Regions from separate parts of the Rhodohalobacter sp. SW132 genome, predicted to be linked through region 1. Evidence: riboswitches for the same ligand, from Rfam matches in the RefSeq annotation. Region 1 holds a riboswitch; the other holds the start of a gene.
The links. Region 1 has a riboswitch for thiamine pyrophosphate ahead of DYD21_RS16125 (TonB-dependent receptor). Riboswitches for the same ligand answer to the same signal wherever they lie in the genome.
Positions count from the first base shown of each region.

Region 1 (7,565 bases):
TCTACTGATTGTAGCTGCGACGATTCTTTTCGTTACCGACTATGTAAGTTACGATTTGGTTGCAATTATTGTAATGGTTAGCCTGCTCATTACAGGCATTCTTACGCCAAGAGAGGGATTGTCCGGATTCAGTAACCCGGCTACGGTAACGGTTGCGGCGATGTTTATTTTAAGTGAGGGAGTCAGGCGAACCGGTATTTTAAACAGTGCCGGTGATTTTTTCTCTTCCCGAATGCAGGAAAATTTCGCCTACTGGTTTCTTTCACTGCTGATTTTTATTGGGGTAATATCAGCATTCATCAATAATACGGCAGCCGTTGCAATCTTTATTCCCGTGATGATGACCATCTCATCGCGTGTTGGTGTAAGCCCGTCCAAGCTGTTGATTCCACTCTCATTTGCCGGTATGTTTGGCGGGGTTTGTACCCTCATCGGAACATCTACGAATATCCTGGTGAGTTCTATTGCTGTTGAGAGAGGAATGGACGCTATCGGGATGTTTGAGTTTACTGGTATGGGGCTCATTTTTTTGGCATCGGGACTTCTGTTTCTGTTCACCTTTGGGATGAAGATGATTCCGGACCGGCGAAAAGAGGAAGATCTTACGAAAGGGTTTGATATGCAGGAGTACCTTACGGATATCGTGATCAATCCCGGTTCGCAGCTGATTGGGAAAACGCTGGATCATAAAAAGTTAACCAGCCAGCTTGACCTTGATGTCATTCGGGTATTTAAGCCGAGCGTCAACCAGTCAGCCCAGAGAGGTACCGTTATCCTGGAGGAGGGTGATATTCTTCGGATACGGGGTAATGCAGATGAAATCAAGAAGCTGCTCAACAGGGAAGATGTCACACTACGTCCCGAACATGAGTGGTTTGATGTGGATCTTGAACACGGACGCGACGCAGTGGTGGAAGCCGTGGTTGCACCTGAATCTGCACTTGAAGGAGCCCGTTGGGGTGATTTCGATTTTTACGAAAAGCTGGGTGCAGTTCCGCTTGCTATTCGTCACAGAGGAGAACTGAAACACGATGACCTGGCCGAACGGAGATTGTCCGGTGGTGACTCACTTCTGCTTTCAATGAATTCAGAACGTCTTGCCGAGATTGAGTCATCCCCATCACTGCTGATGGTATCAGAACCCGATATTTTATCACACCGGGAAGATAAAACCGCAATTTCAATCTCTATTATTGCCGGGGTAGTGCTGGTTGCCGCTCTTGGATTTACATCGATTGTAATCAGCGCTATAGCCGGTGTCGTTTTGATGGTTTTAACCGGCTGCCTGAAAACAAATGAGGCGTATGACGCGGTGAACTGGAAAGTGGTAATGCTGTTAGCCGGAGTTCTTCCGCTGGGTACAGCTATGGATAAAACAGGAACCGCTGAACTGATGGCCGGAGGTATGATCGATTTGCTTGCCGGCTTTGGACCGACGGTGCTGATGTCTGGTTTTTTCTTTTTTACTCTGATTATTACAGCTGTGATGTCAAACAACGCTTCTGCGGCACTGCTTGCACCTATCGCAATAAAAGCAGCGGAAACAATGGAGGTTGCACCGGAACCTTTTTTGTATGCGGTAACCTTTGCAGCATCCCTGAGCCTGATTACACCCTTTGGCTATCAAACCAACACTATGATTTATGGTCCGGGCCGTTATGAAGTGATTGACTTTTTCAAAATCGGAGTACCGTTAAATTTACTTTTCTGGGTATTAGCTACCATTTTTATACCGCTGATATGGCCGTTTTGATGTATCTTAAGCAGCCTTGTAGCAGCTGGTTTATTATAGGACGTTTATACAGAATTTCTACGTACCTCGGTTCGCCGAACCGAGAAGCTCGGAAGTCATAACAGGTACACAATCTTATTCCTACGTAACCCGGTTCGCTGAACCGAAAAGACCAGAAGGTGTAACAGCTACAAACTCCTTTGAGACGTCATCGCCGACTTTGTTCCGCGATCACCCGCCTTCGCATAAATCAACAGTATATCACTGGCTGAGTTTAACATTCCGAACCAGGATGGGTGATGCCACATGACCGGGAGCCTTCATAAAAAGCATAAGAATTTTTCACCCACAAACTTTACTGGAGATTATAGTGTCGTGTCAATTATGTATCGACGGGTATGATTGGTGCAAATCTTCACCGGATGAATTCGCTTCATCCGGTGAATTGTCCGGACTTTACATGATCCAGTGCATAAACTTATAGAGTAATATCTTACTCCTACCCACTCATCCGATGACGTGGAGTCAGCGGATGAGGGTATTGTATTAAACCGAAAAATCAAAATTGACTTGACACTAATTTGTTTATGAAGAAGTTTGTTTATGCAGAATTTCTGCAGAATCGAAATTTATCTGCCTGACGATAGATCATCCAAAAAACGAACCCAATTATGGCACGATTCTTTGTATACTGATGTTTGATAGCAGCGAACACAAACTAAATAGGTTCTGCAATGAAATGGATCTTATTACTAATCTTTTTTGGTATTACAATGACAGTACAAAACTATGGCGATGAGACAGGAGATGACACGGAAGTAGCCACTTTTGGTGCGGGATGCTTCTGGTGTGTAGAAGCAATTTATCAGCGTGTGAATGGCGTTATCGCAGTGGAATCGGGGTATGCCGGTGGGCATGTTCAAAACCCAACATACGAACAAGTGGTACGCGGCAATACTGGTCATGCTGAAGTTGCAAGGGTCACCTACAATCCCGAAGAGATAAGTTTTGAAGAATTACTGGAAGTATTCTGGCATACACACGATCCTACGACTCTGAACCGTCAGGGCAATGATGTGGGACCGCAGTATCGTTCCGCTATTTTTTTCCATAATGATGATCAGAAAATGATCGCTGAGAATTCACTCAAAAAAACAGATAAATCTGATTTGTGGGACGATTCTATCGTGACGGAAATTACACCGCTCTCAAATTATAGTGTTGCGGAAGATTACCACCAAAATTATTTTAATAACAATCCGAATGCCGGGTACTGCTCGGTTGTAATTGCGCCAAAAATTGCGAAATTCAAGAAAGACTTCCCGCATCTTCTGCAGGAAGCAAATTAAACTCAATTCAATCCAAAAAAACTAATCAAACAATATCATGAAGAAAATTACGGCTGTTTTATCAATTGCACTTTGTACCGCACTCTTTTCAGTTTTTGAACTGAACGCTCAGGAGAGGACAACAGACAGAGTTTGGGCGAGTCCCAATGCGGCGGTGAGTCAGACTATAGGGCTGACAGAAGTCTCTTTAACGTACGGCAGGCCAGGCGTGAGAGACCGGGCAATTTTTGGTGGTCTGGTACCGCTAAACCAGGTGTGGAGAACCGGCGCAAATGAATCCACCGCGATTACTTTTTCCGATGATGTTTTGTTTGAAGGAGAACATATCGAAGCCGGAACCTATTCACTCTATACCATTCCCGGCGAGGATAGCTGGACCATCATCATCAATAATAAACTTTCATGGGGAACCGAATATGATGAGAGTGAAGATCTGCTGCGCGTAGAAGTGGATGCGCAAGAGTCGCATTTCATGGAGCAGATGATGATCTACTTCGAAAATATTTCGGAAGATTCAGGTGACATGATTATCCATTGGGATGAAACCAAAGTTGCCGTACAGATTGAACCGGTAAACGATTGATTTAATACCTGTGTGGCATCAGTGGGAGGTTTTGAAAAACGAATAATATTAAGGTCATGCCACGCCTTGGCGTGGCATCTCCCATGAATTTTGAACCCGTTTGGGTTGATTCACAATCGGCACCTTTCACGAGTATAGCTTTGTAAGCTCCCTCTCCAATTTCATCATCAAATAAATCAGCAGCAGCCGCTGTTTGGTTCACATCCGTTGCCTGTAGCAGAAATAACCTGGCCGGCTTTCTTCTTCAACACATCCATTCCGCATTGATCCAAAGCGAGGCACTCAGTTTGGGTGGGAATCAGTTGAAATGCATCTCCATTAAAACCGAGACGGTATTTCCCGATGGTATTCGATTCAGATTGATATTCAATCTCTACTGGAATTTCATCACTGTTGAGTAAAGGAGCAGCTTTATCGAGGATTTTCAGCAGAGTGGAGGGAGTCAGTCTGTGATGCGTATCATTTGCAACCCAAACCTGCATCGTTAAGGACTCATCTTTTCGAAGGGTACCGCCACAATCTATAAAATGTTTGGTTGCCAAACCCGCCTCAGTAATGTGAAAATGGTGTGGGACCGGGGTGCCGTCCGGCTGAAGGAGAGTGATCTGTTCCGTTTCCAGAAGTGTATTCTTTAACTCTTTGAGTGTTAGCATATCGGAGGGTATAATTAAGATTTCATTAATCGTAATTATACGATAAATAGAATCTTGTTGCAACATGCCCTCTTAAATAGAATTCAGGTTCACAAGAATGGCGAAAAGCCGTTATCCGGGGCTGAAGATTTCCACACTTGTGACAACAGGGGTGTATCGAAACAGAAACCGGCGTTAGTTTTCCGGATCAGAAATTGAATACGAAATCGAGAAAAGGAATTCCGAAACCTACATTAATTCCCGCTCCCGGTTGCAGAAATGCCAGGTCAACGCTCATCTGCTCACCCATAAAGCGCAGACCGTAGGACAACACCGTTGCACTCTCCTGCGGGAAAACATGGTTTTCAGTTACGAATGCAATTCGCTGTGAGAACCTGTAATCCATTCCTAAAAGTATGGAATAAGCCCCAACATCATCCATCACGGAGAAAGTGGTAATCCCGGTTGTAAAACTTCCCCGGCTATGTGCGTAAGTGTAGTTGCCAAACCCGATGTAGAGCGCTGAGTCAGCTCCGCCGGCTGTCGCGGCAACGGCTCCTGCAGAAAAATAGTGGTTTTCACTCACAGCACCGCCAAACCGTGCCCCACCAAAAAAGAGCTGATTGGAAATTCGTACTCCGGGCAGCATGCTGATGCCGCCTGTAACCGAAAAGTTATCCGTAATACCGTAAGATAATCCGGAAATAAAAATATAGACATTCTGATAGTATCCCTGGCCTTTTTGGAGGGGGCGTGCCGTAGGAGATACAAAAAGCCGGCTCGTGTTCGGGTTCTTAAACCATCTGCGGAGTGGAGCATCGGGATCAGCAGTATGTATGACCTCGATTCTATCAAGCCGAACAAAAATACGTCCTGCCTGTTTTTGCAGCTCAAGTTCAGTGTCGGTTACCGAAAGAATTTCTCCCTGGAGCTGGCTGCCATCGGTTAAGGTAAGTACAATGGCTTTTGTAGAATCTACAGTAACTTCTTCCGGCGAAATTTGTGCCACCAGATGGAGAGGAAGCAGTGAGATCATCATAACAAAATAAATAGAAAGAAATCGTTTCATAAGAGCTCAAATAAGGTCTGGTAATAACACATACCTATGATAATGTTAATATCAACATGCAGCAATAATGTTGTGAATCACTTTGAACTTATTTTATTTACCGGTAGTTTAATTGCTTCATTCAACCAATTAAGGTTGGGGGTGCTTGTTAAAGGGCTGAGATCATACCCCATGAACCTGAACCGGGTAATTCCGGCGAAGGGAAACCGTGCGAATGGGTTTCATTGAATTAGAACCTGTTCAAACTTGCCCGTCATTCAAGTTGCTCCTGCCGTAAACCTAAGTATTTTTTAAAGGATTACAATGCAAGCAACAAAGTTACTCACTGTTTTTGTACTGCTATTATGTTCGGCTGCAACCCAATTATCAGCCCAGGTGGCAACAGGAACCGTGTACGATTCAGATTCAGGTGAGCCGATACCCGGCGCAACCGTTACACAGCTGCACACACAGAACGGAACTGTAACCAACAGCGAAGGGGAATTTCGTCTTGAATTACTCTCAACAGCCGAGCAAGCTATTGAAGTTCGGTTTGTAGGTTATCAACCCTCACGTTTACAGATCGAAACTCCCGGTCAGCCGCTCGAAATTTATCTTCAGCAGGGTGCAGTCTGGGGTGACGAAATTTTTGTGGAGGGTGTGCGCGTGAGTGAACGCGCACCATTTACGCAGACAACCGTGGAAAGAGCGCGGCTGGAACAGGATAATGTGGGGCAGGATCCCATCTACACTCTTGAAAGATTTACTCCTTCTATCCTTACGCATTCCGATTCAGGCACACGTTTTGCCAACTACGGGTACATGCGTCTTCGGGGAATGGATCAAACCCGGATCAACATGACGCTAAACGGAATTCCGCTCAACGATATGATTGATCAGGGCGTTTTCTTTTCAAATTTCAACGATTTTGGTAACAGTATTCAGTCGGTTCAGGTGCAGCGCGGCGTAGGAACCAGCACGAATGGAACGGCATCCTACGCAGGTTCCGTAAATTTTGAGTCAAAAAATATCACGATGGATGATCCGTCAGGTGAAGTTAAACTCACCGGCGGCGCATTCAATTCCTATCGGCTGAGTACGGAGGTTAACACCGGTTCCATCAATAATTTTGGGCTGCAGACCCGCTTTACCCAGACCGAATCAGACGGCTACCGAAATCACTCTGGCACCGAATCGAGATCTTTTTTTCTGTCAGGCGGTTATTTTGGAAGTACTAATATTTTCAAAGTCACTGCTTTTACGGGATACACGTTTAATGAGCTGGCTTACGATCCGGTTCCAATTCAGTTGATTCGAGAGAACCCGAGGGCGAATACGATTTCCGTGCATGACGAAGATAATTTTGGTCAGCAGTTTCTGCAGTTCCAGTACGGGCGAAGCTTTAGCGATCGGCTCTCGCTTGCATCATCCCTTTACTACGGCGGGGCCGGCGGAGATTTTCCCGTAGGATTTCCCGGGGATGACGGGGAATTTGTACAGCAGGTTTTCAGCCTGTTTAACGACCACTATGGACTGCTTTCCTCCTTGCAGTATACGGATGGAGATCGTTTTGAACTTTCTGGCGGCATACACGCCTATCGGTTTGATCGCGTGAATGAAGAGACCTTCAACCCGGAAAGCGCAGATCTTTTCTATTCCGACCAATCTCAAAAAGATGAACTCAGTGCTTTTGCCAAAGCAAGTTACCGGATGGGTGATGTTGAACTGTACGGTGATCTGCAGCTGCGGTCCGTCTGGCTGGAGTTAAACCCCGACACACAGTTTCTGGTCAATGGAGGAGTAGCTGCTTCTACGATTGACGTTCCGGTAAGACAATGGACGTTTTTAAATCCCAAAGCGGGCGTAACTTGGTTTGTAACCGACCGGTTTGATATCTACGGATCGTTTGGAAGAAGCGGACGCGAACCGACCCGCCAGGATATTCTGGGAGCCACAAACATCAACCCGGGCAATCTGGATGTTGTAAGTGACAGAAGCTCGGTAAGGGCTGAATATGTGAACAACGTGGAAGGGGGAGTGCGGTTTCGATCCGCGAGTTTATCCGGAAAACTGAATGGATTCTACATGCAGTTTGAAAACGAAATCTCACCAACCGGCGATTTTATCCCGGAAGGATTTATCCAGCTTCGCGAAAATATTGATGAGAGCTACAGGGCCGGAATTGAAGCAGAGTGGCTCTGGATGCCGATGAACCGTCTGT
Region 1 is NZ_QUOK01000009.1:196,515-204,079, reverse strand. It holds gene DYD21_RS16150 (SLC13 family permease) at 1-1,753, shown strand, start outside; gene msrA (peptide-methionine (S)-S-oxide reductase MsrA) at 2,506-3,081, shown strand; gene DYD21_RS16140 (DUF2911 domain-containing protein) at 3,119-3,664, shown strand; gene DYD21_RS16135 (DUF6428 family protein) at 3,841-4,317, opposite strand; gene DYD21_RS16130 (hypothetical protein) at 4,505-5,365, opposite strand; TPP riboswitch at 5,493-5,586, shown strand; gene DYD21_RS16125 (TonB-dependent receptor) at 5,669-7,565, shown strand, end outside.

Region 2 (7,565 bases), on a different contig from region 1:
GTGCATCTGACTCTATTCCGTCTGAAAGATCAATCATAGAGTTCACACCGCCAAACGATGCCAAAAATTGTGCCTCCTCAACATATAGCTGGGGACGATGATGTGCGCTGATCAATTTCTGTTCATCCTCACCGTCTGCAGGAGCGCCATCCAGAAGCAATTTCAGCCCGGCGCCGGACTCCCCAGGATTGCCCAGTACCGCGATGTGATCACCCGGTTTCGCGCCTGATCGCCAAAGGATTGAATCTGTCTGCATCACCCCGATAATGGTATAGTTTATCACAACCGGACCGGGACTTTTTGTTGTATCGCCCCCCATGAGCTGCACATCGTGCAATTGGGTCAATTCCTGAGTGCCGCGAAAGAACTTTTCAATCCATGAAACAGAGAGGTCATCCGACAACCCGATACTCAGAAATGCGTAAAGCGGTTTGCCGCCCATCGCTGAGATATCGCTCAGATTCACTGCCAGGGATTTATACCCGAGATCCTCCGGTGAAATCCATTCACGCCGGAAATGGCGGTCTTCAATAAGCATATCGGTTGTGACCAGCAGCGACGTTCCTTCGCCATACGGCAATACCGCGCAATCATCCCCGATCCCGGTTTCACCATAGTTGTTCTCCGTGCCGAAAAGAGCCGCAACCTGATCAATAAAACCAAACTCACCGAGTTCGGAAAGGGAATCGAAACCTTTAAAAGGTGATTTATCGCTCACAATAATTGTCTCGTGTATTTATAAAGGTTATTGACTGCATGGAAATGATCTCTTTCATAATGAACTACCCCGAGGCTGTTAAAAAGCATTAACTGAATTCTCAGAACCTAAATACTTTAAACAAGCTATCAATATTTTATTGCGCTCCCCTCCATATGGAGTGTATTTGCGACATAGGGAGGGGCCGGGGGTGGGTCAAAAAGACCAGGTGCTCAAATTTAACTCACAAACTTATATTAATTAGGCGCCGATTTATAGGCATCTCCTTTCTTGACAGTATCAGTCACGAATTAACTCCATCTTAAAATAGAACTCAGGGTTTAGATCAAATTCCATGCGCCTGAGGTTTGATTATCGCATCAATTTGTTTGCGGAGTTCGGCAGTGGCGCAGCCGGGATCTTCAGAAGCGCAAATTGCTGATACAACTGCCAGTCCATCGGCTCCATTTTTCAATATGGACTGTGCATTTCCGATGTTTATTCCGCCGATCGCAACAAGTGGATAACTGGTTCTCTCCGAGATCATTTTCAGTCCGGTGAGTCCCCACTCCCGTTTGGTGTCGGTTTTTGTAGGCGTGCTGTATATAGGGCTCACACCCAGGTAATCCGGCTGGAGTGCATCCACCGTTTCCAGGTCTTCTTCCGTCTCCACCGATAGTCCGATGATTTTATCCCGGCCGAGAAGATTTCGCGCGATGCTCACGGGCATATCGTTCTGACCGAGGTGAACGCCCGCTGCGTCTACCGCTAATGCAACATCCACCCGATCGTTTATAATCAGAGGAATGTGAAGCGGATCAAGTACTTTTTTCAGCTCAAATCCCAGCCGGATAAATTCCCGGGTTGAAGCGTTCTTTTCCCGAAGTTGAACTGTCGTTACTCCATTTTCCGCTGCTATTTGCACCAGTTCGGGCAGACTGTTCTCTTTCATCATTTCCCGGTCGGTTACCAGGTATAAGCTCAGGTCGGCCTTACGCATGGGTTTCCTCCGGTTTCAGTCGCGATTCTATTCCCTGGTTGTCCAATACGTAGAGTGCATCAAGGAAGTGGGTCTGAAATGAGCCTGGGCCGGCCGATTTTTCAGCAGCCATCTCACCGGCAATGCCCATCACACGCATGGCAGAGAGTGACGCTTCTACGGGATCAATTCCCGCACCGGCAAACGCCCCGATGAGCGCCGAAGCTGTACACCCCATTCCGGTCACGCGGCCCATCAGCGAATGCCCGTTATGTACGGTCCGCGTTTCATTTTCTGAAACGATATAGTCTGTTTCGCCGCTTACAACCACCACGCAGCTATATTCCCCGGCCAGGTGGTGAGCGGCGTTAACCGATGAGTGGCTCTCCTGTGTGCTGTCCACACCCTTTGTTTTTACATCAGCAGTGTAAAGTGCGCCGATTTCAGATGCATTTCCCCGAATGATATCCGGCGAAGTAGCACCAATCAATTTCTTGAGCGTATCTGTGCGATACGGTGTTGCGCCTGCACCTACGGGGTCAATAATAATTGGCGCGCCGTTTTCAGCGGCTGATTTCATCGCAATCTCCATTGCCTCCACCCAGTGCGGGCTCAGCGTTCCGATATTGATAACCAGTGCACTGGCGATGGCTGCCATGTCGGCGACTTCTTCTTTGGCATGCGCCATCACAGGGGAAGCACCCAGCGAGAGCAGTGCGTTTGCGGTATTGTTCATCACTACATAGTTGGTAATATTGTGGACCAGCGGCCCGGTCTCTCTCACATTTTGCAGGTGGTTTGATGTACGTTCAGCTTCATTCATGGCTGTGCAGTTTTTTTGATAATTTCAGATCGAGATCGGTCACAACGGGCGGGAAGAGAAAACAGGTTCACTCACTCACTAAAGAATATGAGCGAATCAATCCATTTCCCTCCGCCGGTATGATCCGGATCAGGTGATAAGGGTATTATTTCAGCCCCTGAGAACGGGGCACCCCTAATGGTGTATGGAACATACAAAAAGTGAGCGTCAATGGCAGGGAAATCCCCGTTTTGATGCTCACTTTTTAAATTTTAAAAAGGATTTTTTTGAATAAATGAGCAAATGCTGAGATCACTCCTCAAACACAAGAGCATCGGGATCCGCACCAAGTTCTTTCAGGTAGGTCATCATCGCTTCATTGAATTCTTTAGGTCCACAAACATAAAACGGCTGTTCGAAATCGGTAATCTGTTTTTTGAGAAAATCTTTATCAATATAGCCATCCAGGAACAGGTCATCTTTGGAGAATTCATCGGTTACCAGACTGGTAAATTGGATACCCAGTATCGATTCGAACTCTTCTTTCAGAATTACATCTTTAGGTGATTTATTTGAAAAAATGAGGTGATTATCTCCAATTTCACTTTTTTCGTGCAGATCACGGAGTATGGCGATGAATGGCGTCACGCCGGCACCTCCGGCAAGAAAAACACCTTCACCATCATATTGAATCGTACCCCACGCATCACCGATCATCAGGTTATCCCCGGGTTCCAGTTTTCCAATTTGTTCCGTCACCCCGTCGTGTTCCGGATAGATTTTAATCACAAACTCCAGGTAATCATCTTTGGGAAGGGAAGTAAAAGTAAATGGGCGTTTCTCATCACGCCATCCTTCTTTATCAATCGCCACTTCTGTAGCCTGCCCCGGTGAAAATTCATATCCACCCGGCTTTTCAAACGTTAGCTGTTTTACATCGTGCGTAATATTCTGAATGTCTTTAATTTTGACTGTATAGGACATAATTTATGATTTTGTTTGATTTACCAATAGTACAATTATGCCCCTCTATACATTCATAGTATTTCGAAAACAGACTTTTGTAGATGCAGATAGATTCCTGAGTTAAAGCGCAGTAAATTCAATCAGCCGAATTTTAATATTTCCGGAACCGGTAAATGCAAAGCCAGTTCTTCCTTCTTCCATCTCATCAGCATGGGTATGGACGATGGTATTTCCGTTTTGATACCCGTAAAAATGTTGACCAGAAGCAGTTACCCTAAACGTTGTCCATCCACCGGTTTCAACCCGGCCTGCACCGAGAACATTATCTGATCCATTTACTATTTGGCCTTGCTGAAGTTCAGATCCTGAGATTCGGATATACTGATAACTCTCGCTATCGGTAAAGTGATGGATCAGCAGAAATTCGCCATTGAAATCAGTCAGATTAACTTCAGCACGTCCATCGACAGCACTCAGATCGCCTTCGGTATAAAGAAACGCCTTTTCATCTGTGGCTGATAGTTCGAGGTGAATACGTCCATCATCCCGTCCGGTTGAAGCGTCAACAGTTTCCACACCTTCGGTGCTGAAAGATTCAGTGATTACCTGGTCTGCACCGGCACCGATTCTCCAGATCCATGAGCCGTCATCCCGCATTTCAGGCCCGGCTTCTTCCCGGAATCCGGCAAGTCGCTGCTCAAGCTCTTCAATCTGCTGACCAAGCCGGTCAATTTCGCCCACAGCCACACCGTGCTTATATACCAGTTTGGCTCCCTGTTCACCCGTGTACCATAGCATTCCTGTACCAATCAAAGCAGGCACAATCAGTGCGGGAAGCACCCAGCCTTTTTCCAGTTCCTTCCACCAGGTCCAGAGGCGGATGGCGGTGAATATTCCGAAAAAGATCAGTGTGTAGAGTGCCCAGTCTTCGTGGGAGGTGACAACCGGAACGGCATCACCGGTAACGGAGACGGTCTCCACCGCCTGCCGGCCGGAAAGAAATGCGGCGATCAGACCAACGGTTCCCAGTGTATATAGTGTAATCACTGCATTTTGCAGCCAGCTCTGTTCCCTGAACCAGAGTCGGGCCAGATCAAACAGAACGGCTATGACAAGCAGAGCAATGGGAAAGTGAACAACGAACGGGTGTATGTTGGGTATCCAGTCAGGTAACATGGTTAATAGTGTAATGGTTATTGATTAATTGGATTTTTAGAAGTAATCAGGCCGGATTAAATTTGGACTTAGGCTTGATCAGCAACAGCCTTTCGATTTCTGCACCGGCGGACAAGGAACCGTTCCATAACTGCAAAACACACAGCAGTCGCCTTTTTCAGGTTTCAGAATGGTATGGCATGATTCACATTCATAGAAAAACTGACATGCATCCACTGGCATCACCTCAGTTTTCTTATAACCGCAATTAGGACATGTAATTTCTGATTTATTGATAAGACTCATTCTATATTTGGATCTGATCCAACATTATAAATTGCCGCTACAAGTGCTCCCGTTAACCATCCCAAAATAAATATCTGAACGATTCCCATCACAGCTTCCCACCAGGGGATATCCATCCGGATAATGGCTGATGTATCGAAACCATGCAGGAGTGTATTAAAGAAGGCAACAGTTCCTTCCTGTCCTACGATGATCATTAACAGAACACACCCCAGATACAGGATCGCTGTCGTAGAACCGAAGGCCAATCCGAGTTTTTTAATGTTTAATTTTTTCATGGGTTCTCCTCTATGATTTGTGTTGATTTGGCTTGTTAGTGTCATGTCCGTGATGTTTTTCGCCATCAGCAGATGACAGGCGAACATAGCAATGATAAAAATGAAAATGGCGATATTACTGCTAAGCCCGATAACAGGTGCAAGAAATAGCAGCAACAGCGGAAGCCCGCATCCGATGATCATCCAAAATGTGTGTTTACTCATAATTTTGTTCTCTATACAAACCGTTGCCTGACACCCAGTGACTGATTTGTCCTTTCAATCGATTTTTTGGGATCGGATTCAGCTTCCGTTAATGCACGTATGGCATCGATGGTTTCGGGAATAACGATGGCTTGATTATCTACCAAATAAGCGTAGTACAGCTCATCTCCCTCTACTTTAAGCATGTCTTCCCAGATGGCTACTTCGTACATATCTCCGTGCGGCCGGCCAAGGTCGAGCATCAACTCTTTGACAGCATTATTAGCAGAAAGTTCATCGCTCATTTTTATGAATGCTGTTCGGGTAGAGCTCGCAAACGCTTCCAGAACTTCTTCTTTGGATGCTTCCCTGGTCAATTGCACAGTCCAGTAGTGTAGGTGGGAAAGTGTTTGCGGCACTTTCACAGCTGCGGTTACTACATCCAGATCAGGATCCACACTTTGAGCATCCGGCCCCTGGTGACTGGGAATCTCCGGTTCGGGTACCATTGTATTCATAATTCCGTTTTTGTGACTTTCCCATGGATCGGTGGCTCGTCGCAGAAGCGTACCGCGTGCTTTTTCTAATAAATCTGCACGTTTTAACGTACTTAGCGTACGCACGATGGAAGTCGTATTACAAGAGACAATACGCGTCGACTCCCTGCCTAAAGCCGAGGTGTAGTTAGATTCGGCGGTGAAGGAATGGCCTGTTGTTTGATGCTTTTCTCCACCCTGCACGATAAATTTTACACCTGCTTGCCGATATTTTTCAGCATTTTGTGCGCCGAATTTTTTGGGAGCACAGTCCACAACCACATCGGCGCCATCAAGCAGATCATCAAGATCACCGGCTACCTGAATGTTCTCCTGAGCCATCGCGTTGCGGCCTTCTTCTGTATTGGCAAATACACTATATTTTTGGGCTGCAACTTTTATCCGCCAGTCGGCAGCCACATCCCCAATACCAATCAATTCCATATCGTCTTGCAGATCTAATGCTTCAGCGATCCTTTTTCCAATCACTCCATATCCGTTTACTGCTACGTTGATTTTTTTCATAATCTCAGATTGATTTAGTGTTATGTGTCACCGATTCGAGTTTCATACTCTTTTTTGGAAATCTCTCCATTTCGATACCGACGTTTCAAAATCAGTTTATTCGCCTTATCTATATCCAGCCGGGCTTTCTTTTTGCTTGCCCATGCCCAAACAGTGAGTGCAATCACGGCACTCAGAATGAAAAAAACCGGATACCAGTTGGTTAAGATTTCGTTCAATGATTCCATAGAGTCGGGGGTTAGATTCAGACCTCCAAGGTTTTGCCCCATAGGGATCGCTTTGCGGGAAACCTTGGAGGTCTTTAAAATAATTATCTAATGATGCTCTTCATGATCACCGGCTTCAGTGTCGCCACCGTCCATATCATCTCCGTGCATTATTTGCATGCACATCATATGCATTCTCATCATCTCTGAGTCCTGCATTTTTTCCCTCATCATCGAGTGATCCATCACTTCTCCTTCCATCATGGATTGCATCATTTTCATGTGCTCCTGCATCCGTTCCTTCATCTCCGGGTCATTCATGCGTTGGCGCATTTGGCCCATCATCTCAGAGTGATCCATCTGCTGCATATTTTCCATCATGGCCTTTCTCATATGCTTCATCATTTCCCGGTGCATTTCAGGATTTTCGGCGATACGTTCCATCATCATGGCTCGCATCTCTGAATCTTCCATCATTTGCATCATCTGTTCATGTTTCTCGTGATGTTGATGATCCTGTGCTGTCACCGGATTCGTAAATAGAATCATGGTGAACAGTGCGATTGTTGTTAAGATAAAATTCTTCATTGTGTTACCTCTTGTTTTAGGTTTGTACATTTTGATTTTTTAGTTTTTTTAATACAGTTGAGTTTTCCGATTTTCCCTCTCGAGAGGGGAGTGCTCAATACTCAATACCTTCTACTCAGTACCACTTCCCTCCATCTTCAAAAACCGTGCATTAATCGCAACGATTACTGTACTGAGCGACATCAAAACAGCGCCCATCGCCGGGCTCAGAATAATGCCCCAGACAAATAGCACACCCGCAGCCAGTGGTATGGCAACCACGTTATAACCAGTGGCCCAGAACAGGTTTTGAACCATTTTGCTATACGTTGCTTTGGAAAGCTGAATCACATGAGCTACATCCA
Region 2 is NZ_QUOK01000001.1:779,577-787,141, reverse strand. It holds gene thiL (thiamine-phosphate kinase) at 1-718, opposite strand, end outside; gene thiE (thiamine phosphate synthase) at 1,044-1,697, opposite strand; gene thiM (hydroxyethylthiazole kinase) at 1,690-2,499, opposite strand; TPP riboswitch at 2,589-2,685, opposite strand; gene DYD21_RS03350 (FAD-binding oxidoreductase) at 2,791-3,462, opposite strand; gene DYD21_RS03345 (DUF2231 domain-containing protein) at 3,565-4,620, opposite strand; gene DYD21_RS21415 (GDCCVxC domain-containing (seleno)protein) at 4,699-4,905, opposite strand; gene DYD21_RS21185 (DUF5676 family membrane protein) at 4,902-5,387, opposite strand; gene DYD21_RS03330 (type II glyceraldehyde-3-phosphate dehydrogenase) at 5,399-6,427, opposite strand; gene DYD21_RS03325 (hypothetical protein) at 6,448-6,654, opposite strand; gene DYD21_RS03320 (hypothetical protein) at 6,742-7,221, opposite strand; gene DYD21_RS03315 (heavy metal translocating P-type ATPase) at 7,333-7,565, opposite strand, start outside.
Region 2: it holds a riboswitch for thiamine pyrophosphate, as region 1 does, so the genes downstream of both, thiM (hydroxyethylthiazole kinase) here and DYD21_RS16125 (TonB-dependent receptor) in region 1, are expected to answer to the same signal.